4 regions of the Halobacillus shinanisalinarum genome follow, and region 3 is predicted to be linked to each of the others. Evidence: riboswitches for the same ligand, from Rfam matches in the RefSeq annotation. Region 3 holds a riboswitch; each other region holds the start of a gene.
What was found. A riboswitch is a leader RNA that binds a small molecule or an ion and turns the genes downstream of it on or off. The one in region 3 is predicted to bind cobalamin.

Region 1 (6,178 bases), 1.7 Mb from region 3:
GGATCCCCTCATCCGCAAACTCATACATCTTCGGTGCGATTCCGCTTGTGGAAACAGTAATGTGACGGGCCCCAATCGATAAACCTTTTTGATCATTGACTACACGGAGGAAGTCGATCAAGTTGTCGTAGTTATCGAACGGTTCGCCAATTCCCATAACGACAATGTGACTGACGCGTTCGTCTTTGTTCTGTTGGTCGAGGTGCTGCTGGACTTGCATTATTTGTTCGACAATCTCACCGCTTGATAAATCGCGGTGTTTACGCAACACTCCGCTCGCACAGAACGAACAGCCGATATTACAGCCGACCTGTGTCGTTACACAGACTGAAAGCCCATAGTTAAAACGCATAAGCACGGTTTCAATGACGTTTCCATCTTGTAATTTAAACAGGAATTTAACCGTCCCGTCCTTCGATTCTTGTTTAATTTCTTCCGTTAACGTTTCGATTGTAAAATGTTCATCCAGAAGGTCAATGCTGGATTGGTTTACATTTTTCATTTGCGAAAAATCAGTGACACGTTTTTGGTAGAGCCAGTTCCACACTTGTTTGGAGCGGAACTTTTTTTCCCCGTGTTCCGTAAGCCAGTCTGTCAGTTGAACAAACGTTAAACCGTATATGGATTGTTTCATAGATACGCTCCTCATTAAAAAATACGCTATTCCTATACTAATCGATTTGGAAGTAGTAAACAACCAGGAAATTATTATTATAATTTTGGCTCAAATTCTATTTGGTGAAATGAGGGAGGGTCTCGGTGCTTCCTCCATTGTGCACTATAGCATGAGTGTTGCTTTGTAGGGCAGGTTTTTTAGAAACTGTCACTAAGAACTTACCCAAGAGAAACATCTAAAATCATCATTATCGTAAACCCAATCATTAAACTCATGGATGCTAAATCTTTATTTCCCTCTTCTTGAGAACCTGGGATAACTTCTTCTGCCACAACAAATATCATGGCCCCTGCAGCAAAACTTAAAGCATAGGGGAGGAGGGGCTGGATCAAGGTCACTGCTGCTGCTCCAATAATGGCAGAGACAGGTTCAACCATTCCTGAAAATTGCCCATAGAGAAAACTTTTTTTACGTGACATCCCATCCCTTCGAAGGGGCATGGATACGGCAACACCTTCCGGGAAGTTTTGAATACCAATGCCAATGGTTAATGCGACAGCCCCAGCTATTGATGCCGATGGGAATCCGGCGGCCACGGCTCCAAAAGCAACTCCTACCGCCAGGCCTTCTGGAATGTCGTGTAACGTAATGGCTAGAACTAATAGCGTACTGCGCTTTTTTTTCTTTGGTTGTATTCCCTCTGCTTGTTCCATAGATGATGTAGGATGAAGGTGTGGTAGGATCTTATCACTTCCCCATAAAAAAAGCCCGCCCAACATAAAGCCAATGGCTACTGGAATCCAAGCTGGGACCCCTCCCCCTTCTGCCATATCAAGCGCTGGGGAAAGGAGTGACCAGAAACTCGCTGCAATCATAACACCACCAGCGAATCCTAACATACTGTCCATTAATTTCTGATTGAATGTTTTCGTTGTAAAAACCAATGTAGCTCCAAGAGCCGTCATCCCCCATGTAAAAAGAGAAGCTAGGAGTGCTTGTATAACTGGGGGTAAATTTAGAAAAAAATCAAACATAAACTGAATCTCCTTCCGACACAAACCTCTTTACCGTAGCATAATATTGTTTTTAAAAGATAACAAGTTTCTGACTGCTCCTATTAAGTTCCCTCATAAAATGAGAAGATGCCCCTTTTTTTGTCAAATTGGTGAGCCGAACAGATTCATTGCTGATAATACTACAGTACCTGACATGAAATAATTCTGTTTCAAGAAGGGTACAATGATCATAATTGAAGTATGCCAATAGGAAGAAACAGTCTAAGATAGAAAAGAACTAATTATATTTTTTAAAAAAGCTGAAATGAGTTTCTATTTATTTCGGCTTACTAAGGGTGGTCTTATTATGAAGGTCAGAATCGAATTAACATATAAAACACCAAAAGGTACAAATACAACATTCAGTTCTGATGATATGCATGCAGGAAAAGCCATCTTAATCGCTGAAGATCTAGAGAGCATAGGGCGCACTAAAAATGTAACATTCATCGACAGCCTTGAGAGTACGTGGACGTTGAAGGAATTAAAGAAATATATGAAGGGAATTCAAACCGAACCACACAATGTAACCGTTTATTTTGATGGTGGTTTTGATCTAGACACAACAAATTCAGGTTTAGGTTGTGCCATTTATTATGAACAAAATGGAAAATCATTTCGGCTGCGCAAAAACGCCTTAGTTGAAGAACTTGATACAAATAACGAGGCGGAGTATGCTGCCCTTCATCTCGGATTACAAGAATTAGAGCTTTTAAAGGTCCATCACTTGCCTGTTACATTTGTCGGTGATTCCCAGGTTGTTATCAACCAATTAAATGGAGAATGGCCGTGTTTGGAAGAAGAATTGTCAAAATGGGCTGACAGAGTTGAAAGTAAATTGAAGCAGCTAGGCATTCATCCAGATTATGAACTTATTTCACGAAAAGGGAATCGGGAAGCGGACAGACTAGCATCACAAGCCCTAAAAGAAATTGAAATAACGAGTACAATAGAGACAAATCGTGAAGAATAATTTACTATGAAGCTTTATACAAAAAAGACCGCACTTCTGAATTCTGAAGATAGGGTGGGTATCTCATTACCCAGAAACAGTTTACTACTAGTAGGTTACTTTCAAACAATTGCCAATTTTTGAAAGTGGTGATATACTCTACATGAAACTAAATACGATGTAAAAACAGGTGCGGATAAAGAACTTATTTATCTGCTTAAAAGGGAAGTTCGGTTAGATTCCGACGCTGTCCCGCAACTGTATTTGGGAGCGATTCGAAAAAACCACTGTTTTCATGGAACATGGAAATGGGAAGGTTCGAGGAGCGATGACCTTAAGCCAGGAGACCTGCCTGTTTTTAGCAAACATCAATACCTACGAGGATAGGGGGTGTTAAGGGCGACAAAAGGAAGCATGCTTTTTCAATGTGGATAAGCATGTCTATTTTAGTAATCTTTCGTGACTTAACAACTTCTATCGGGAAGTTGTTTTTTTATTGCCGTTTTTTCAGCCGCATGATATTCAGATGGGAGTGTAAGAATGGAAGATCTAAAAGTTCATTCGAGGAATTTTATGCCCTATGAAATGGGAAAGGGTGTGTTTACACCCGAAGATTTCATGGACGAGGAAGATTTGATATCGAAAACAACAGAAATGTTTGTGAAACAAGAAATTGCCCCTCAATTGGAGTCTATTGAAAAGCATGATTATAAAGTTGCCTGCCAGCTGTTTGAAAAAGCTGGAGAACTAGGTCTGCTTGGTATTGAAGTGCCGGAGTCCTATGGCGGTCTTTCTTTAAATAAAAAACTCTCTGGACTTGTGGCGGAAAAGATGGGGTATGGGGGCTCATTCAGCGTTTCGTTTAACATTCATGTTGGAGTAGGCACTTTGCCCTACATTTATTTTGGTACAGAAGAACAAAAACAGAAGTACTTACCCAAATTAGCTGCTGGGGAATGGATTGGCGCCTATGCCCTGACGGAGCCGGGTGCTGGTTCGGATGCTTTAAATGCACGTACCAGTGCGATATGGAAGGATGAAGAATCAGCCTGGGTGTTGAATGGAGAAAAGCAATGGATTACAAATGCTCATGTGGCGAATGTCTATGTTGTCTTCGCTAAAACCAAGGAAGGAATGACCGCCTTTATCGTCGAACGATCGTTTGATGGCGTATCCATTGGGTTGGAAGAAAAGAAGATGGGAATCAAAGGGTCTTCCACAGCAACTTTGATTCTTGAGGATGTATCCGTGCCTAAAGAAAATGTATTGGGGGACGTAGGGAAAGGGCATCGGATTGCCTTAAACATTTTAAACATGGCCCGCCTAAAGCTTGCCTTTTCAAATATTGGATCCGCAAAACAATCGCTTGAGTTGACTACTCAATACTCAAAAGAACGGAAACAGTTTAATCGATCGTTACTTGACTTTACGATGATTCAAGAGAAGATTGCCAACATGGCCGTTTCTATTTACGGAGCTGAGAGTGCTGCCTATCGAACAGCTGGTTTTTTAGATGACGCCATGGAAGACCGCGACGAGAATAATGATAGTAACGGGAAAAATTCAGGGTATGCCATGGAATGTGCCATGAACAAAGTATATAGCTCAGAAGTGTTAGACAACATTGTTGACGAAGCTGTACAAATTCACGGTGGTTATGGATATATGGAAGAATATCAAGTCGAGCGGCTTTATCGTGATGCCAGGATCAGCCGGATATTTGAAGGAACAAATGAGATTAATCGTCTAACGATTTCAAAAATCTTAATTAAAAAATTTAATTCATCACAAGTGACTACGATGGACACAGCAAATGAGATCCATAAGGACAAGAATCGACAGTACATTCAACTGTCTAAGCACTTGTTAACTCGATCTTTGAAAGCGCTTACGGAAACGTGCTTAAAAATGGAAGATGAACAAGAATATATGCGTTTATTAGCGGATATGGTAAGTGACCTCTATGTAATGGAATCTTCGTTTTTACGTACGGAGAAGGCTATTGAAAAAAATGGGCGGGACCAGGAGCAGATGAAGGTAAACGTGACAGATGTGTTATGTGAAGAGGGGTATCGTCGTGTGGAAAACGCCGCTCTGTCCATCATTTCAGGGGGCGTTTCAGATGACCATGACCGGGAGAGATGGATCCATGAGATTCGCCATCTCGAAGTTCCTCTTTATGAAAATCTCTTTGTGAAAAAACGTGCGATTGCAAAACATATCACAAGTCGCACGCGCTATATGATTTAAATGGAGGTATTCACATGAAAAAGATAGGTTTTATCGGATTAGGAAATATGGGTCTTCCGATGTCGAAAAATTTACTAGCTGCTAATTTTATCGTTTACGGTCTCGATTTAAATAAAAAAGCTGAAGAAGCTCTTCAAGAATTCGGTGGATTGACAGGGGTATCTATTTCTGAAATGACGGGCGTTTGCGACGTGATCATCACGAGCTTACCATCCTCGGATGCGGTCGAAGAGATTTTTTTAGGAGAAGAGGGACTGATTAAACATAGTCAGCCTGGAATGATCTTGATGGATACAAGTACGGTGGCTCCTGAGATGAATCTGAAAGTTGAAAAAGCAGTGAGAAACAAAGGGATTGAATATCTAGCTGCTCCTGTCAGTGGAGGAGTGATTGGAGCTGTAAACCGCACGCTTACCTTCATGGTCGGAGGTTCTGAAGAAACGTATCAGAAAGCTTTGCCAATCATGAACGTATTAGGTGAGAAGATTTTTCATGTCAATGAAAAGATCGATAGTGGCACAGCTACGAAGCTGATCAACAATTTACTCATCGGGTTCTATACCGCTGGTGTAAGCGAAGCGCTTAATTTAGCAAAGCAGAGCAATATAGATTTGGAAAATTTATATGAAATCTTGAATGTCAGTTATGCGAAAAGCCGGATATTTGAACGCAACTATAAAAGCTTTATCGCCAATGATGACTATGAACCTGGTTTCTCTTTAAAACTATTGAGGAAAGATTTAGGGTTTGCTTTAGACTTGGCTGAAAAACATCACTTAGATTTACCGATTAGTAAGAACTTGTTTGATATGTACGAAGAGGCGGAGGAAAGTGGCCTTGGGGAGAAAGACATGTCCGTGGTTTTCCAAAAGCTTAGCGAGCAGTCTACATCTAAATTATAGGAAAAAGGGGAGAAGCACATATGATTACGACGAACGTAGAAAAAATGAAGAATCATATTGATGGACAGTGGGTGGCGTCTACAGGAGAAGAAATGGAAGAAATTCCGAATCCAGCAACCGGTAAGGTGGTTGCGTATGTTCCGTTATCAACAGAACAAGATGTCAAACTCGCCGTAGAAGCGGCTCATAGGGCATTCCCTTCTTGGTCAAAAGTACCTGTTCCGCAAAGATCCCGTTACTTATTTGAATACCTTCAGTTATTAAACGAACATAAAGAAGAACTTGCTCAAATTATTACCATGGAGAGTGGAAAAACGTTACAGGACGCTCGCGGGGAGGTTCAACGCGGAATTGAAGTGGTCGAGCTTGCCACATCTACTCCAAATTTAATGATGGGAGATGC
Region 2 (6,178 bases), 610 kb from region 3:
ACATCATCCAATCGGGCCGACGCCCATCCAAAATGGTAGAATCGATCATGTCGGTATCCGACCATTGAGTCACACGTATTCACGGCACGATAAAGCATAGCTAAAGGAGCCCCACCTAAAAGAGCAAAGAAAAGGGGTGCCGTAATGCCATCACTCGTATTTTCGGCAACCGTCTCAATCGCACCTCTCGCCAACTCAGATTCATCTAAATGTTCGGTATCCCTTCCGACAATCATGGATAAATGCTGACGTGCTCGAGTATAGTCGGACTCTGTTAACGGGGTATATACATTCATCGATGCTTCTTTCAAGCCCTTTAAAGAGATCGTTGTCCAAATAAAGAAGGACTCCAAGACCACTCCCAGCCCAACATGAACGTGATAGCCGAGTGCAGTAATAGACCATGTAATCACGAAAACAACACTGCACACAATGAGAACCATAGCCACCCCTTTGAAGCGGCGAAGACTCCCTTTATTCCCCCTGCTTTCAAGAAAATGAATCAAGCTTCCCATCATGCGGACGGGATGTGGCAGCCAGCGTGGATCCCCAAGCCATAGATCTAGTAAAAGCGCTGCAGTTAAAGCAATGAGGTGTTCGATCATTGAGGCTTCATTCTTTCCAAATAACGTTCAATGGCTTCCTTAGTAGCCTCATAAATCATCTGCCCAATCTTGCTCCCGAGAAAGGTAATCGGTCCTGCATATTCCAGCTGTCTCTCCGTCTGAGTGCTCGCAATCATAATGCTGTCCGTGGACGTCCCTGTAGCTTCAGTATTTGTCAACGAATCCTTAATTCCACATGTTGAAAAAGCTTTCGTCTTCGCTTCCGTCGCTGTTACGATTCCTTGAATAAATGCTTGTTCAGATAGGTGGCCATCGATGAAAACCCAAGTATTTACCGTCCCAGGCTGATCTGCCTCTACTCGTTTATCCCCATGGACAACATCTACTGCATTACCCAACCCAGCTGTAACTAAAATCAGGATAGAAACACCGTCTCCCAGGAAAAATCGTTCCGAATAGTCCGACAGGTGGGCTGCTGTGATCATCGCTAAAGTGTCATGTTCAGTCAGCTCCCACTGCTGACATTTTTCTATCATGAATTGGGAAGGAGATTCACAGTTAAAGCTTTTATCAACATGATAGTTGATAAAGTTACGATACCAGCCAAATCCCCCTCCCTTTACCGCTGAAGAAAAAGTTTTAAGCAACTGGGGGGTTCTTACAACAATCTTCTCCTCTGTGGCTTCCACAAGCGCAGGTGTAATAGCAGCCCTCGTTTTGTCTAAAAAATAATCCGGGAGCAAGTTCATCTGGGGGCTTGATAACGTAGGATTAGCATGAACATCAATCGAAGAATGATAGACTCGCTCAAGTAAAGGCTTTTGCATCACTTCTTCTGGCTTGCCGATCTGAGTGATCTGCCCTTGGTCGATCAGTAACAGACGGTCACAATACAGACTGGCTATATTTAAATCATGAAAAATCGACACGACCGTTAAATGGCTTGTCAGCGAAAGCTGTTTCAGTTCATCCAAGAGCTGTTTTTGATAACTGAAGTCGAGATGATTCGTCGGCTCATCAAGCAGCAAAACATCTGGTTCCTGAACCAGAGCTTGGGCCAGATAAACACGTTGTCTTTCCCCTCCACTTAAATGATTGAGAGGGAGAGACATCATTTCTGTCAGTCCAGTTTGCTTTAACACATGTTCAACCACTTCTTTATCCCGCTCCGTCGGCTGCTTAAAAAAGCCTGACTGATAGGCATAACGTCCCATCATCACAGTTTCGTAGACATTGTAGGAAAAAAAGCTCTGCTGAACCTGGGGCAATGTCGCAACCTTGCGAGCAAGTTGTTTACGAGGGTAATGACCAAGGGGCTTCCGATCAATAACCACTTCCCCTTCCCATAGAGGAAGAATCCCACTCATCAATTTAAATAAGGTTGTTTTTCCACTTCCATTAGGACCAACCACACCAAAAAACTCACCACGATTGACTTGAAAATCGACATGATCAACAATGGGCTTAGTTTCATATCCACCCGTCATATTGGTTACTTGAATCATACACTCGCCCCTTTTTTCCTCTGCTGGTAAAGAATAAAAGCAAAAATCGGTGCTCCTATCAGCGATGTAATCACCCCAATAGGCAACTCAGCTGGGGCAATAATCGTTCGTGAAACGAGGTCTGCCAAAATTAAGAACGTCGCTCCATTAATCAAAGACAGTGGAATAAGATGCCGGTGGTCTGTACCAAAAACCCTCCGGCAAATATGAGGAACGACTAGACCGACGAAACCAATTGTCCCTGATACAGCAACTGCCGCCCCAGTTAAAATCGAAGCAGCTAATAAGATCAATGATTTTCTTTTCTCCGTAGGAACACCCAGCTGCTTTGCCCGTTCCTCGCCTAACGACATCGCATTTAATTCCTGCCCCTGAGTCATAAGAAGCAGTACACCAACCATAAAAAAGGGGAGCAGTAACCCCACGTGACTCCATCCCCGCATCGCTACACTTCCCAGGAGCCAGCCGACAATTTGGCGAAGCTCCTCCCCTGTAAGCGCAATCATGAGAGAAATAACCGAGCCGAGAAAAGATCCCATGACGATCCCTGTCAAGATGAGCGTCTCGATAGAAAGTGTTCGATCAAGCATGCGTGCAAATCCAATAACGAAGAGCAGTGTAAGGACTGCCGTGCAGATGCTGACAATGGGGAGTGTGAAGGAGGCGAAAACCGGTAAAGAAAATCCCACAAACAGAACCAACACTGCTCCGACAGACGCACCCGAAGATACACCTAAGGTATAAGGGTCAGCTAGCGGATTTTGTAGTAGACCTTGAAAAGAAGCCCCGGCTATAGCTAGTGATGCACCCACTAAACCAGCTAATACGACGCGTGGCAAGCGAACATCCACAATAATACTGATGTTTATAGGATCAATATTTGATTGATAGGGACTTATCGTTTCTGCTATCGCCCCAATGATGACAGGAAGCGGAATAGGTACACTGCCAACAGCCACTCCTGCCAGCCATGCACCTACTAAAATGATTACGCTTCCTATATAAGCTAACGGTTTATTCATCACCGAACGTTTCCGGATAAACAGCTTCAGCCAACCGCTCTATCCCTTCAATCAAACGTGGACCCGCACGTGTAACAAGATCAGAGTGAACGTCATATACCTGTTTCTTCTCGTTTGCCGGTACTTCTTCCCAGCCTTCTCTAGAAAGCACTTTTTCTACAGGTTTCTCTGTATAATAGCCATAGGTTGTAATGATGACATCTGGCTGTAAGTTAATAATGGCCTCCTCATTCATTTTCACCCATCCTTCTTGGTTTGCAGCAGCATTCTCTGCATTGATCGCTTGGAGCATATGATGCATGAATGTACCCGTTCCAGTTGTATAAATTTCCGGAGCCGGAGACACTTCTACAAATACACTTTTAGGATCTTTGATCTCAGAGGCTTTTTCCTTAATTCCTTTAAGCTTATCCTTCATTCCAGTTACAATGCTGTCCGCTTTCTCCTGCTCATTTACCAATTTACCCACCGAGTGAATCGTTTCATAAACACCCTTAAAATCAGAGGCGTTCTTCACAACATAGACCGGAATCCCCGCATTACTAATTTGGTCAAGCGCAGCCTGAGAGTTATGAGCACTTGAACCGTGCGCAAGAACGAGATCAGGTTTTAATGATAAAACTTTCTCGGTATTAATTTGCATCCCGCCAACTCTATCAATCTCCTTGACCTGCTCAGGGTAGTTATCGTGATCTGACACCCCGACAACCTGTTCTCCTGCATCAACGGCAAACACAATTTCTGTGTTACTTGGAATCAATGAAACAATTCGTTCAGGGTCTTCTTCCAGAACCACTTCATTACCCGCAGAATCTTCTACGGTCAGAGGGTAAGTCGTTCCTTCTTGACCTTGGGTTTCTTCTGTAGTTGTATCACTCATGCTTTCCTCTGGCTGACTTGAGTTCTCATTGCTTGCACAACCTACTAGCAAACCGATCGTCATCAGAAGTATAAATATGTAATTTGATAGTCGTTTCAAGTTTATCTCTCCCATAAATTAAAAAATTTTTGAGCACAAAAAAACACATCCCGCAATGATGATGTGTACACAAAAGGATTTTGCAATGACGCTAAAGCACATACACGACAGCTTCCTTTTTTACTATACACCTCCTATCCGCGTAGGTATTGGTGAGAAAAACAGGTAGGTCTCCTGGCTTATGGTCATTGCTCCCTGCTCCTTCCCATGCTTTTCACACAGTGGAATCGTGCAGGTTGCTCGCAAATACAGTGGCGGGACCGCGTTGGATTTCAACCAACTTCCCTATTAAGTGATGAATGACATCACGCCTGTTTCTTCCCCTATTCAACTATCTACCATTCTACTAAAGATTATGAAAAAATGCTTGGTTTTTAGACTTTTTTTGTCAAATATCTTCCTTATGGTATGTAACAACATGGTTGATTACATTCATAAGGAAACGGATCAACATAATTATACAGAAAACGCTAATGAATGTGTACACCCAGGTCCACGTATAGTACTCAACTAATTCAGTATACCTTTCAAGAAGGACTTCGATTGAAAGTCAGAATAGAAGTGTAGATGGCGCATTGTAAGGCAATACGCGAATAGCTTGAGTGAAAAGTTGTTTGATAAAAGTAAATACAAACGATTGGAACAAGGATCATTTCATATAACAGACTAGAACTAAAATATTGACTGAATAGGTTGACAGGATAATCGATCATTTTTTCCTCAACAACTATAACACCTGCAACGGTAGCAATATAGGAGGTCATGAAGAAAATGATAATTTTGTCTTTCATATGTGGTTTCCGTAAACTACCATACAACAGTACCATCCCAACCCACTAATAATATCCATAAAAACTACTCTTTCCATAGTCATACAAGACTCTTCTACAAATATTCATTATTCAGTAACCATTCGTTTTCTAATAAATAGCCACAATATTTACTTGGCTACGGGGCGGCTAGTGGGCAGGCCCCATTTGCAGAGGAAGTGCTCGTGTTTCAAACCTAAAACCTTAGAATAGTGTGACCATATATAACCCTAGATAATATTTAAAATGAAAGCCTTCTGGTGAATATAACATTGAAAATTTGACCAAGATTAATAGTATGATCTACTTTTCATAGAATAAAAGTTACATTTTTAATAGTCGGGAGGAGTTATGTATGAACATGAAAATAAAAACGCGTTTCATAACGGTGGTTCTTTCTTTTGTACTAATAGTTATATCTGCGATGACGATTGCCCAGCCAGTTGAAGCCGCACAAACAGGCGAAATTGACACCCAGTCATCCTTAAATGTACGGCAAGCGCCTAGTTTGAATGCCAAGGTGATTGGAAGTCTCATGCCAGGGCAACGAGTTGAGTATATTGAACTTGGGAATGGTTGGGGGCAAATCACTTATCAAGGACAGCTAGGCTTTGTAAGCACAGCTTTTCTATCAGAAGTCGCTGGGGAACAAGTTGAGGAAGAAAAACGTGTAGAAGAGAAAGATGTAGAAAAAGAAGATAAGTTCAGGGAGGTAAAACCTGACCAATCCGAAAGCCAGGAGATCAAACGTATTATTCTCGACCCTGGTCATGGAGGTAAAGACCCTGGAGCAATCGGGAACTCTCTTCAGGAAAAAGAGGTCGTCCTGGACATTGCTAAGCGAGTTGAGTCTAAACTACGTGAAAAAGGGTATGATATTTTAATGACGCGGTCAGATGATACGTTTGTTACACTTGAAGATCGTGTGAAACAAGCCAATAACTGGGAAGGCGATCTTTTTGTAAGTATTCATGCCAACGGATACTATGACTCTAGTGCTAAAGGTATTGAAACCTTTTATAATGCAGGGAGTTCGGAAGCAAGAGAGTTTGCAGATTTAGTCCAAGAATATGTTATCTCTAAAACTAGTAACCTGAGCCGCGGGGTGTTTAAAGCGGATTATTATGTTTTGCGTCATACTGATATGCCAGCAGTGCTTGCAGAAACTGGGTTTGTTTCGAATAAAGAGGATGCCGAGTTGTTGAAAAGCGAGCATTACCGCGAACAAGTAGCAAAGGGCATTGTCAAGGGTATAGAGGAGCATTAGTCTTGGAAGTATAAAGGAGCATGACTGTTT
Region 3 (6,178 bases):
CCTCCTTTCTAGGAAAGCTTTCATATCGGGAAGCAGTGTTGGATCACTCCAATGCACATAATGCCCTCCCCTCACTTTCCTGTATTCAATAGGGAGTGCTTTCCTCTTCAGCTTACGGATATTTTTGTATGTAATTTTACGTTCTTTTTCATTTATATTTTCAAAAGAACCATAGGCCAGATAAGTTGGCACGGTAACTTTCTTTAGAAGTTTTAGGATATTCAAGTTATAGAAACCGAACATTAGCTGAAGTCCTTCCGCTGTGAGGCTGCTAGGTTGTTTCAGAGCTGTCCTTACATAAGAGGTATCCTTGATCAACACTTGATCGCAAAATTGACTTACTTTCATTTCAAAATCCTCATCCGCATTTCCACCTGAGAATAGCGGTTCAAGTCTTTTCAAAAAGGTGCGCCCAAATAGTTGAACGAATCGATTCATTAATGGAAAAGCAAACGCAAATACCCCATATTCAGAGGTTGGGATTCTGGGAAAGGATTTGTGTCCTTGATCCAGCAGGAGAAGCTTTTTCACTCGTTCGGGGAAGTGAACAGCAAAAGCCAAAGTTAATGCCCCGCCAAGTGAATGTCCCACCAGATTGGTTACCTTGATCCCTTCCTGGTCGAGGTAGTCAGCAAGCCACTTGGCCATATCGAGTGAAGTGCAGCGACCTGCGTGCTTCTTCCCTCTTCCAAAACCAGGCAAGTCTATCATATGTATTTCATAATCGTCTTGGAGATATTCCGCTATATTCATTCCCTCGTTCCCAGTAAATCCACCTGCAGGAAGAAAAACTAACGGTTCTCCCTGTCCAACCTTTTCAACGTGGTAAGCCGGCATAGATTTAAGCACCTCCATATACGTTTCTAGGGTCCTCCGTTTTACATGAAATAGTCTACATTCTTGAAGGAGAGCCCACCAACTAAGGAATCTACCCCCAATAGGTACAACTAGTTCCGGGGTGCCCACAACATCACAGACACTCCTATTAAACATATTACCGCGCCAATCCAATCATATGCATCTGGTGTTTTTTTATCAATTAGCCATCCCCAAAGGAGGGATAATATAATAAAAACTCCTCCATAGGCTGCGTACACCCTTCCAAAAGAAGGAAAGGTTTGAAACGTAGCGATCACTCCATACATAACTAGGGAAAATCCGCCAACTATCCCCCAATAAAAAGGTTTACCCTCCCTAAGCCAAAGCCAAATGAGATACCCACCGCCAATTTCAGCTAGTCCAGCTAAAAGGAACAGTATAACCACCATGAACATTCTAAACTCCACCTCTTTTATTTACAGCAGACGTAATTCCTTAAACAACCAATAGTAACCTTTTATTCCTTTTCAAAAATAAACACCCACATAAACGTTAGCGCTTGCTGAAGTTCGACGGGTAAACCAGACAAGTCTTCCTTCTCCACCTCACGTTTGTACACACCATGTCCGTCTTTAAGTTTCCAGCCTGTTTCCCCAGCCATTTGTTCAAGCTCCCATGGCATCATTGTGTTGCAAATTACCTTTTCTCCATAAACGCGACGATAACTATTCATTCTAGGCTTCGCAGTTGGACCTAATACCCCGATACAAAGCTTCCCTCCTGGTTTAAGTACGCGTTTCATTTCCTCCAGCCCCTTGAAGGGTACTTCTGTCCACTCAAGGCTGTTCACAGCCATAATTGCATCAAAGCTCTCTTTTTCAAAAGGAAGATTGACGAGATCGCCTTGAATGAACTTCAGATTGTCTTTCTCAAGACGGGACTTAGCCCGCTTTATCATATCCTCGGAAATATCAAGTCCTGTCACGGTATATCCTGCCTTTTCAAGCTTGTAGGACCCGTATCCATCGCCACATCCTAAGTCAGCTACTTTACTACCTGCTTCCACATGGTTTTGTAAAAAAGGAATAATTGTTTTCCTACTGCCCTCATCCCACATATTCTTACTGTTGGCATTCCAAAATTCTGCTCGTCCATCCCATTGTTTCTCTGCTTCCTGATGCCAATTAAATGAATTCATTCGTGTTTGCCTCCTATGGTTTGCGTGCCTTGATTATAAAAGTTGCCGGAATCATACGCGCTTTATATAAAGAGTAATAACGCTCAGAGTATTCTTCCTTTTCCTCATGACTATCCACTTCCCCTTCTATGATTCTCTCAATCTGAAAGCCTGTCTGGATGAGTTCGTTTATGTACGTACTAAGTTTTCTTTTTGGCAAAATAGCTGCCGCTTCTTCTCCCTTAAAGCTTTCGATCAAACGATCCTCCTTTGCCTCGTAAGGGTTCGCAACGACAAGCCTGCCATCTTCTGCATTCACTACAGGATAAAAGGGATGCTCCCAGCTAAAGATCAAGCTTCCCCCTGCTTTCAGGTAAGAAAAAATCAATTGGAGAGTCTGTTTTAAATCCACCGTCCAACCAAGCGCATAGATTGAATATACAACATCAAAATGATCTGTGGGAATTATACCCGCTTCTTCCATTGGAGCACAACGAAGCTTAACCTTATCATCCTTCAATGTCTGTTTTGCTGTATCAATTTGTGCCTGTGATAGATCAACCCCCAGAGCTCACTCGCACCTTGCTCACTCATACTTTTTAACGAATGGCCGCTGCCACACCCTATATCGAGAACACACGTCCCTTCCACTACATCAAAAAGCTGAAGCTCTTCTTCTGTTTGAACGAACGGTCCATAGTTCGGTAGTGCATCGATTCCATTGTAGTGATGTGCAACCGTATTCCAGCAAGTTCGGTTCATGTCAATTGCTTGTTTTTCATTCAATATAGTCACTTCCTTCTTCTTTCACATAACTCCCTCGTATTAGTAATTCTACATGTCTGAATCTATTCCTCTTTGATCGTTAAACTTCCCCTTCTTTATTCCCATTCGTCAAAAAAACTATTGCGCGGTTCTACAATCTTCGTTATGATAAAAACACAAGATAAGCTAACGAAATATTAAAACAACACTATATATTGTATTAGCGAAGAGAAGATGCCACTAGGCTTAATAGGGAATCCGGTGTAAGTCCGGAACTGCCCCCGCAACTGTTATCGCTCTAGAAACGGATAATCCACTGTGCCTGCGTGCATGGGAAGGACCGGAGTAGAAATGAGCGTTAAGTCAGGAGACCTGTCTTTCTACGCACGAAAGTTTCTACTTCTTCGGGGATTGAGAAGATGAAGCGATGGAATGAACAGGCGTTTTCAGTTGCTCTTTTGGGACGTGCACGCCTTCGTTTCATGGTTTCATCCGCTCAATTTTAATGAGCGGATTTTTTTATGGCTAATTATTCAGACAGCGTGATTGTGATGTGGCGTACCCTTTTTCATCAGGGATTCTCACATGACCTTTTTCAAAAGCTGTTTTAAAGGAGTGATTTGATGGAGATGGTACATACATTAGATTGGCAAGATTGGTTGGAACGTCAGAAGGGAAATTTCCTGTCGCTTGATGTGCAGCGATTGTTGGACAAGCTACCTTCGATGAATCTGGGCCAGATGGGGCACGAGGAGCAGGCGAAGGCATTGATCTTGGAGTGTTTGGCGGAGATTAGTGAGACAGAGCCGGATTGGACGTTTCTCGCGGCGAGGATGCAGCTTGAGATGATGTATGAGGCGTCGAACCGTAACCGCGGGATGAGCGAGCCTTATATGGGGTTGCATCATTTGATTGAGTTGTTAATGGACGAGGAAATTTATAGTACAAATCTACTTACTTCTTATTCGAAACAGGAAATCGAGGAGCTAGAAGCGGCGATTGTGCCTGGTCGTGATCATTTGTTTACTTATATTGGCTTAAAGACGCTTGGAGATCGTTATTTGGCAAGGTCAAAAGCTGGTAATATGTTTGAGCTTCCTCAGGAGCGGTTTATGATCATTGCGATGACGTTAATGGCACAGGAGGATCGTTCAAAACGGTTAGATTTGGTAAAAGAATCTTATTGGGCCTTGAGTCATCTCTATATGACAGTGGCAACGCCAACCCTGGCTAATGCAGGGAAACGTTATGGTCAGCTGAGCTCATGCTTTATTGATACCGTCGACGACAGCCTGCAGTCGATTTATGATACGAACACGGACGTTGCAAATTTGAGTAAGCATGGTGGCGGGATTGGTGTTTATCTAGGGAAAATTCGCAGCCGCGGTAGTGATATTCGTGGCTTTAAAGGTGTTTCCTCTGGGGTACTGCCGTGGATGAAGCAGCTTAACAATACAGCTGTCAGTGTGGACCAGCTCGGTCAGCGGCAAGGTGCGGTTGCCGTCTACCTTGATGTTTGGCACAAGGATATTTTTCCGTTTCTCGACAGTCGGTTGAATAATGGTGATGAACGGCAGCGGACACATGACTTGTTTACGGGAGTCTCGATTCCGGATGTGTTTATGGAAGCTGTTGAGAAGCGTGAAGACTGGTATTTATTCGATCCGCATGAGGTCCGCTCCGTAATGGGCTTTTCTCTTGAGGATTATTTTGACGAAACACGTGGGGATGGCTCGTTTCGACAGCGTTATTACGCTTGTGTTGATAACCCTGATTTGTCAAAAGAAACCGTGCCCGCGATCGATGTTATTAAGCGGATCATGATTGGCCAGCTTGAAACGGGAACACCGTACATGTTTTACCGTGATGAGGTTAATCGCATGAATCCGAACAGTCATAAAGGGATGGTGTATTGCAGTAATTTGTGTACAGAAATTACCCAAAATCAAAGTCCTACTGTCCAGGAAGAACAATATGTTGAGGATGGCAAGATCATTACTGTTCAAGAACCAGGTGAGTTCGTTGTTTGTAACTTATCGAGTGTGAACTTAGGGCGCGCGGTTCCAGCTGGAGTTCTTGCAAGGCTGATTCCGATCCAAGTCCGGATGCTTGATAATGTCATTGATCAAAATTCAATTCCAGTGAAGCAGGCACAACTGACGAATCAATCCTACCGCGGCATCGGCCTTGGTACGTTTGGCTGGGCTCACTTACTTGCTCAGAAAAAAATCGCCTGGGAATCAGATGAAGCAGTTGACTATACGAAGGAAGTGTATGAGGGAATTGCTTACTATTCCATCCTTGCCAGCAGTCAACTTGCCCGTGAAAAAGGCAGTTATCCATTATTTGAAGGGTCGGACTGGGATACAGGAGCATTTTTTGTTAAACGGTCGTTTGATCAAGATAGTAGTTGGAACTGGGAGCAGCTACAACGTGACGTGGCCGAGAGGGGAATGCGTAATGGATACTTAATGGCTGTGGCTCCGAACTCCAGTACCTCAATCATTGCCGGTAGCACAGCAAGCATTGATCCGATTTTCAAAAAGTTTTATTCCGAGGAGAAAAAGGATTATAAGATTCCTGTGACGGCCCCTGATTTAAGCACAGAAACGTATTGGTATTATAAATCAGCATACGATATTGATCAGCATACAAGCATAAAGCAAAATGCCGTGCGCCAGAGATATGTGGATCAGTCGATATCATTTAATATCTATGTTCGTAATTCGATTAAAGCTAAAGAACTGCTTGCTATACATTTAGATGCCTGGAGACAGGGATTGAAGACGACTTACTATACGCGCTCCACCTCTAGTCAAGGGGAATATGACGATTGTGAGAGCTGCTCATCCTAAAGGAGGTTGATGGAATTGGATACTGCCATTCATAAGCGGAAGCTTGTCGATCGTGAAGCACCAAATGCTTCAACAGGAATTGTTAACGGCCGAAGCTCAAACGTACTCAATTGGGACGATACCCGTTATTCTTGGGCTTACCCCATGTACAAACGAATGCTCTCGAACTTTTGGATTCCGAATGAAATTAATATGAGCAATGATTTAAAACAGTGGCCTCAGTTAACGGAGCAAGAACAGGCTTCTTTTAAAAAGATTATTGGTTTGCTTGCGTTCCTTGACTCAATCCAAACTGATTATGCCGGGAAGATTACGGACTATCTAACTGACTCGAGTTTGTCGGCACTCATGCAAGTGCTGGCTTTTCAGGAAGTTGTCCATAATCAATCCTACTCTTATGTGCTATCGACGCTCGTTGATCAAAGTGAGCAGGAACGTATTTTTGAATATTGGAAACATGATGAGGTATTGGTTGAGCGGAACGAATTTATAACTGGCGGCTACCAAGCTTTCTCTGATGAGCCTACATTAGAGAGTTTTCTAAAATCACTGGTATATGATG
Region 4 (6,178 bases), 1.7 Mb from region 3:
CCGCCTGTTTCATCCTGAATGTACAGGTTGGTCTGCCCTCCTGTGTTAAAAGCTGCTGTCGCCACACCTTCGACTTTAACAGTTGACCCAGGTTCACTTGCCCGTACATCAGCAATAGATTGCAATTCAACCGGAGGTACATCCGACATTTGATAGCTTCCTAGATATTCCGTTGTATCTTTAGCATAGCTATCCCATTCCTTTGTCGTATCAAACGCGTCCTCTGTGTTTGTATCACCAGCGGTCACTGACTCTTTGCGAACAAGCGTAACGTCACCAGCAAATGATTCCTCACTGCCAATTTGACCTATAGAATCTACGACTGCCCCATCCTTTTTCAATACAATAGGGTCGTTTCCGTTAAAGTTAATCGCCGAATTATTTGTCGCATCGGCACTCGCTAAGATCTCTTCATTCGCACGACTGTTAGCCGCAACAAAAACCTCTCCGCTGGCAAGTGTGCCGGATAGACCGAAAGTACCCGTCGGTTCTAGTGAGCCATTCGCATACATCTCAATTGTGTAGGCAGATAAATCTACCTCATCATCCGTGGCATTGTAGAGTTCAATTGCTTTGTTATAACTGCTGCCCTCTATGTATTCTGAAAAAAATAAATCGCTGCGCTCTTCCGCTGCATGACTTTGAGGGATCACGCTTGAAAATGGACTTAATGCCAAAACAGCTGCTAAACCTGTGACGACCGTCTTTTTGAATCTCATCCAATTCCTCCTAAAATAGTAGTATAAATCTATTAATCCTCCCCAAGTATAAAAGATAATTTGATCATATTTATCTTTTTTATGTAAAAATCACAAATTACATCAAAAGACACAACATAAGACGTCCGACCACTAGAACCATTCCACCTCAGGTCATCCATTTTCTGGATGACCTGAGGTGGAATGATTTTCTTTATCTGATAATATTTTACTTATCTAACATCACTATAATTACTATAAGCAAGGCTACAATCAGATTAATGGCATTTCATAGAATAGGATCGTAAAATAATAAATGTGAAAGAATAACCATGAGGTGATGAATATGAAAATAGAAGTTTGGTCAGATTTTGTCTGCCCATTTTGTTATATTGGAAAGCGTCGACTTGAACAGGCACTAGCGCAGGTGACAGACGGTGATCAAACAGAAGTCGTCTACAAGAGTTTTGAACTTGATCCACAGGCAGAGAAAAACACAGGAATGTCGAACACCGAAAAACTTGCTGCAAAGTACGGGAAAAGCATAGAGGAAGCGCAAGAAATGAATATAAATATGGAACAGCAAGCAGCCAGTGTTGGACTGACTTATAATCTTGACACAACAGTTCCTACTAATACATTTGATGCCCATCGTTTAGCTAAATTTGCCGAATCAAAAGGACTGGGCAAAGAGGCAGCAGAACGGTTCTTCTATGCTGTTCTCACTGACTCAAAGGATGTAGGAAATCACGAAACATTGCTTGAGCTTGCTGAAGAAGTTGGTTTAAATGGCGATGAGGCAAAACATGTACTAGCGAGCGAACAATATGGTGAGGTTGTGCGTGCGGAGGAAGCTGAAGCAGTGGAGATCGGAGTCCAAGGTGTACCTTTCTTCGTCATTAACCGCAAGTATGCAATCTCAGGCGCTCAGCCTACAGAAATTTTCGTTGAAAGCTTGCAAAAAGTAATTGATGAAGAAAAAGAAACACCCACCATCCAAAGCTTAACACCGAACAGTAAAGACGCAGCTTGCACAGACGAAAGCTGTGAAATGCCAACAAACAACAACTGAAAGAAAACATGAAGCCCCCAACTTTCCAAATCCCCCCACCTCAGGTCATCCATTTTCTGGATGACCTGAGGTGGGGTTTTCTGTAATTATCTCAAGGTGGAGCGGTTTTTCCGGTGTTCTTTTCTAGCTGGAGCTGTTTCGTACAGTCTTATCTCTTCTGCTGTTTCAGGTATAACTCGGGGAACGGGGGTAGGCTTCCCGCTTGAATCGACAGCGACCATTGTAAGAAACGATTCTGTCGTCATAACTTTTTCCCCTTGAAGCAAGTCGTCAGCAAACACCTTTACATACACTTCCATTGAAGAACTCCCTGTATAGGTAACGCATGCTTCAAGTGTCAAAGCATTCCCAACTTTCGCAGATGATAGAAAATCGACCGAGTCTATCGACGCTGTTACAACTACACAGTTCGAGTGCTTCATCGCTGTTAAAGCAGCAATTTCGTCAATATAAGCAAGTACCTTTCCGCCAAAAATCGTATCCAAATGATTGGTGTCTGGCGGAAGTACCAGTCGGGTTTGCATCATTTTTGAAGCTTGTACTGGCAAAGCACTGTCCATTTCCCTCTTCCTCTCTAAATAAAAAATACACCTTCATAAAGAAGATGTTTACCGATCTATGAGAATTCAAAAAATGGCACAGCTAGAAAAACTGAAATCTCATCACGTAACATCCTCCTATCTCCCGTAGGAAAAACATGTTCTTCTTTATGGCAGGTCTCCTGGCTCAGATTCAACAGCTCCTTCTCCTTCCCATTTCATTCATTGCGAAACAGTGGAATTGAAAAGCCTCCTCTTCACAGTGGCGGGACCGCGTTGGAATTACACCAATCTTCCCTTTTCAGCTTCATAACGAAGCCACCATAAAGCCTATTAAATTATCGAGGATTACTCCCCTATCCTAACTATCTACGAGAACAAACCCAAAGTCAATCATCACCCCATAAAATTCCACCTCAGGTCATCCATTATCTGGATGACCTGAGGTAGAATTTTATGGTTGTATATGTTGCGTACTTTTAATCAGCGAATCCATTTCACTATCATTTTGACAAGAAAGTAAACGGTGCAAAAGGCCAGGAATCCAAGGATACTTACGGCTGCATCATTAAATTCCATGGCACCTCTCCCTGTTATTTTCTGCTGGATCTCAACAGCGAGAACAAATACGAGCACCATTGAAAGTGTAAATAAAAACGATATTGCCGTTACGCTCCATTTAGCTAGCGCATGAAATATGACATCTACAAAAATCAAGCACATGATCCCTAGCATTCCAATAATCCAAAAGTGAAGCTCCTTGTCTGTAAGGTTCCAACCTAAAGAATGAGAGAGCCCCAAGAAAATATCATGAAATGTATTTACAATTTCAGCTAATAGAACAACCATTTCTTTCATTTATAACCACCTTCTCAGAATAACTATAATTCATAGTAGCACACTCTTGACCTTTATCAATAGCTCGAAGCCCCAATAAATTCCACCTCAGGTCATCCATATTATGGATGACCTGAGGTGGAATTTATCCCCTGTAATTATTTATAAGTTTCTGATAATAGCTTTTACAATAATCGCCATTAACAGTATAATAAATAAATAGTTCGAGTATTTTACATAATCGAGGTGGAATTATGGGACGTAAAGAAATGAAGAAAAAGAAGAGGAAGAAGGGCCTATGGTGGAAAATCATCTTGCTCGTAATCGTATTCCTGCTCATAGGCGGAGGCGTCTATGCATTCACAATCTTCAATAACGTCAAAAATACCGTTAATAATAAATTGCACGAAAATGTGTCCTCTATAGACACAACTGTTACAGACAAAAAACTAGACAGTAATGAACCAATCAACATCTTACTGCTCGGTGTAGATGAACGTGAAAATGACCAAGGCCGTTCGGATACGATGATTGTTATGACTCTTGATCCTAATAATGATCAAATGCAGCTAGTAAGCCTACCCAGAGATACAAAAGTAGAAGTTGCCGGGGATGGGCGCGTTACTCGAATTAACCATGCCTATGCTTATGGTGGAAGTGACATGGCAGTTAAAACCGTTGAGAACTTTCTAGATATCAACATCGATTATTATGTAGCCATGAACATGGAAGGGTTGGCACAGCTTGTAAATGCAGTGGATGGCGTCACAGCAAATAATAGAATGGCATTCACCCAAGACGGTTTTCAGTTCCCGAAAGGTCAACTACAACTTTCGGGGAACAAGCTCTCGCTTATGTACGTATGCGTAAAGAAGATCCCCAGGGAGACCTTGGTCGTAATGAGCGACAGCGCCAGATTATTCAAGGGATCATTGAAAAAGGGGCTAGCTTGAATATGCTTAATCAGATTGATGAGATCCTGGGTGTGTTAGGCAGTAATATGAAAACAAATATGGAGTTTGGCGATATGCGCCGCCTGGCAATGAATTATAGCAGCGCACGTAAAAACGTTTCTACCTATCAAATGTCAGGCAGCGCCATTAGAAGCTCTGGAATGTATTTGATCGAAATGCCTAAGGAAGAAATTCAAAAAACACATGATATGATTGTGAATTTCGGCTCATAGAACGGAGACGTGACGTGCCCAGGAAGCAGGAAGGTCGCTTAAGTTCGAAAATGTACGTTTGGTTAAAACCGATACGCCCGATGCAGTGACGAACTTCCTAGTCCTGCTTGTCAGGCTAAGATAAGTATCCCTCTCATTCAATGGCCGAGGCACCTAATCTCGAAGTAGTAAGGTGCTTCCGGGAGATCTTGTCACACGTCAGATTTTTAATAGAGAAGTGCCTTATCATTTTTTGATCACCAAAAACACCGTTCACCTAAAAAAAGACGGTGTTTTAAGTATGAATTTTCATAAAAACTGGAGACAGGACTAAATCCTAACGTCATGTGTGTGATAAATTCATCTTCCCTATTGTCATTTAGTCATTTTATATATAGAATCCACTACATAGGTTTTGTTGAGTGAGGAGTAATATGGATGTCACGTAACAGTCCCATTTTTAAACGTCATTTTATTGACCGTCTATCGCCTTTTCAAATCATTGTTCTATTCTATATTTCAGCTGTTTTCCTATCAACACTGCTTATAAATCTCCCGTTTTCACATAGGGAAGGGGTCCACTTGAGCTTTATTGATAGTTTATTCACAGCTGTCAGTGCGGTTAGTGTGACTGGATTATCCGTCGTATCAACAGCGGAGACATTTAACACGGCGGGATACTTTGTACTCATGTTCATTCTTCAATTCGGTGGAATTGGTGTAATGACATTAGGTACTTTTATATGGTTATTACTGGGCAAGAAAATTGGTCTCAGAAGGCGTCAGCTTATAAAAACAGATCAAAATCGCACGACTTTTTCTGGACTAGTAAAACTCATAAGGCAAATCCTGATCATTATCATTGCCATTGAGTTAATGGGAGCTCTTCTGCTTGGCATTTATTTTATGAACTATTTTCCTACCGCAGGAGAGGCCTTCGTTCAAGGGTTGTTCGCCTCAGTGAGCGCCACAACCAATGCAGGTTTTGATATTACCGGGTCATCACTAGTTATGTTTGAGGATGATTATTTTGTTCAATTCATAAATATGCTCTTGTTAACACTGGGAGCTATTGGGTTCCCTGTATTAATCGAAATGAAAGATTATCTTACTCGCCGCCATGACAACAGTGTTCAATTTTCGTTATTTACGAAATTGACCTCTGTCACTTTTGCAGCATTAGTTATAGTAGGTGCTATCCTTATTTATTTGTTTGATCGTACCCACTTTTTTGCTGGAAAAACGTGGCATGAGTCTTTGTTCTTTTCCCTTTTTCAATCAGTAACGACTAGGAACGGCGGGCTTGCCACCATGGATGTTAGTGAATTCACAACACCTACGTTACTAGTAATCTGTGTGCTTATGTTTATAGGGGCTTCTCCAAGCAGTGTCGGGGGAGGGATTCGCACAACAACCTTTGCGATTACTTTATTAAGTGTGATCGCATATGCCCGAGGAAAAAGTAATGTTCGAATCTTTAGAAGAGAAATTGATCCAGAGGACATTTTTCGCTCGTTTATCGTCATTAATACTGCTACAGTTATTTGTGGTCTTGCGATTGTGTTATTAAATTATTTCGAACCACAGTTCACTTTAATAGAAATAATTTTTGAAGCAACCTCGGCATTTGGAACAACCGGTTTATCTATGGGGATCACTTCAGAACTTCAAACCGTAGGTAAACTGATAATCATCGCTCTTATGTTCATTGGCCGAATCGGAATATTCTCTTTCCTATTTATCCTAAGAGGAAAAGTTAAAAAAGAAAATTATCACTACCCTAAAGAACCAATGATCATCGGATAACCCCATATAAATTCCACCTCAGGTCATCCATTTTCTGGATGACCTGAGGTGGGTTAAAATG

Region 1: linked by a shared signal. The riboswitch ahead of MUO14_RS22615 (acyl-CoA dehydrogenase family protein) and the one ahead of MUO14_RS14310 (ribonucleoside-diphosphate reductase subunit alpha) in region 3 are both predicted to bind cobalamin.
Region 2: linked by a shared signal. The riboswitch ahead of MUO14_RS11020 (ABC transporter substrate-binding protein) and the one ahead of MUO14_RS14310 (ribonucleoside-diphosphate reductase subunit alpha) in region 3 are both predicted to bind cobalamin.
Region 4: linked by a shared signal. The riboswitch ahead of MUO14_RS05760 (acyl-CoA thioesterase) and the one ahead of MUO14_RS14310 (ribonucleoside-diphosphate reductase subunit alpha) in region 3 are both predicted to bind cobalamin.

What each region holds. Positions count from the first base shown of each region.
Region 1 covers NZ_CP095074.1:4,556,556-4,562,733, forward strand. Annotated here, with positions in the region: gene rlmN (dual-specificity RNA methyltransferase RlmN) at 1-634, opposite strand, end outside; gene MUO14_RS22605 (ZIP family metal transporter) at 835-1,650, opposite strand; gene MUO14_RS22610 (ribonuclease H family protein) at 1,979-2,644, shown strand; cobalamin riboswitch at 2,795-2,993, shown strand; gene MUO14_RS22615 (acyl-CoA dehydrogenase family protein) at 3,164-4,873, shown strand; gene MUO14_RS22620 (NAD(P)-dependent oxidoreductase) at 4,888-5,775, shown strand; partial or broken gene MUO14_RS22625 (CoA-acylating methylmalonate-semialdehyde dehydrogenase) at 5,796-6,178, shown strand, end outside.
Region 2 covers NZ_CP095074.1:2,238,885-2,245,062, forward strand. Annotated here, with positions in the region: gene cbiB (adenosylcobinamide-phosphate synthase CbiB) at 1-602, opposite strand, end outside; gene MUO14_RS11010 (adenosylcobinamide amidohydrolase) at 602-2,071, opposite strand; gene MUO14_RS11015 (FecCD family ABC transporter permease) at 2,068-3,093, opposite strand; gene MUO14_RS11020 (ABC transporter substrate-binding protein) at 3,086-4,072, opposite strand; cobalamin riboswitch at 4,220-4,402, opposite strand; gene MUO14_RS11025 (CBO0543 family protein) at 4,600-4,863, opposite strand; gene MUO14_RS11030 (N-acetylmuramoyl-L-alanine amidase) at 5,237-6,148, shown strand.
Region 3 covers NZ_CP095074.1:2,845,793-2,851,970, reverse strand. Annotated here, with positions in the region: gene MUO14_RS14330 (alpha/beta fold hydrolase) at 1-837, opposite strand, end outside; gene MUO14_RS14325 (YnfA family protein) at 948-1,274, opposite strand; gene MUO14_RS14320 (class I SAM-dependent methyltransferase) at 1,337-2,017, opposite strand; partial or broken gene MUO14_RS14315 (class I SAM-dependent methyltransferase) at 2,031-2,782, opposite strand; cobalamin riboswitch at 2,976-3,155, shown strand; gene MUO14_RS14310 (ribonucleoside-diphosphate reductase subunit alpha) at 3,385-5,616, shown strand; gene MUO14_RS14305 (ribonucleotide-diphosphate reductase subunit beta) at 5,632-6,178, shown strand, end outside.
Region 4 covers NZ_CP095074.1:1,101,385-1,107,562, forward strand. Annotated here, with positions in the region: gene MUO14_RS05750 (chitobiase/beta-hexosaminidase C-terminal domain-containing protein) at 1-719, opposite strand, end outside; gene MUO14_RS05755 (DsbA family oxidoreductase) at 1,045-1,770, shown strand; gene MUO14_RS05760 (acyl-CoA thioesterase) at 1,857-2,330, opposite strand; cobalamin riboswitch at 2,465-2,650, opposite strand; gene MUO14_RS05765 (hypothetical protein) at 2,793-3,167, opposite strand; partial or broken gene MUO14_RS24525 (LCP family glycopolymer transferase) at 3,710-4,029, shown strand; gene MUO14_RS24530 (LCP family glycopolymer transferase) at 4,102-4,332, shown strand; gene MUO14_RS05775 (TrkH family potassium uptake protein) at 4,750-6,117, shown strand.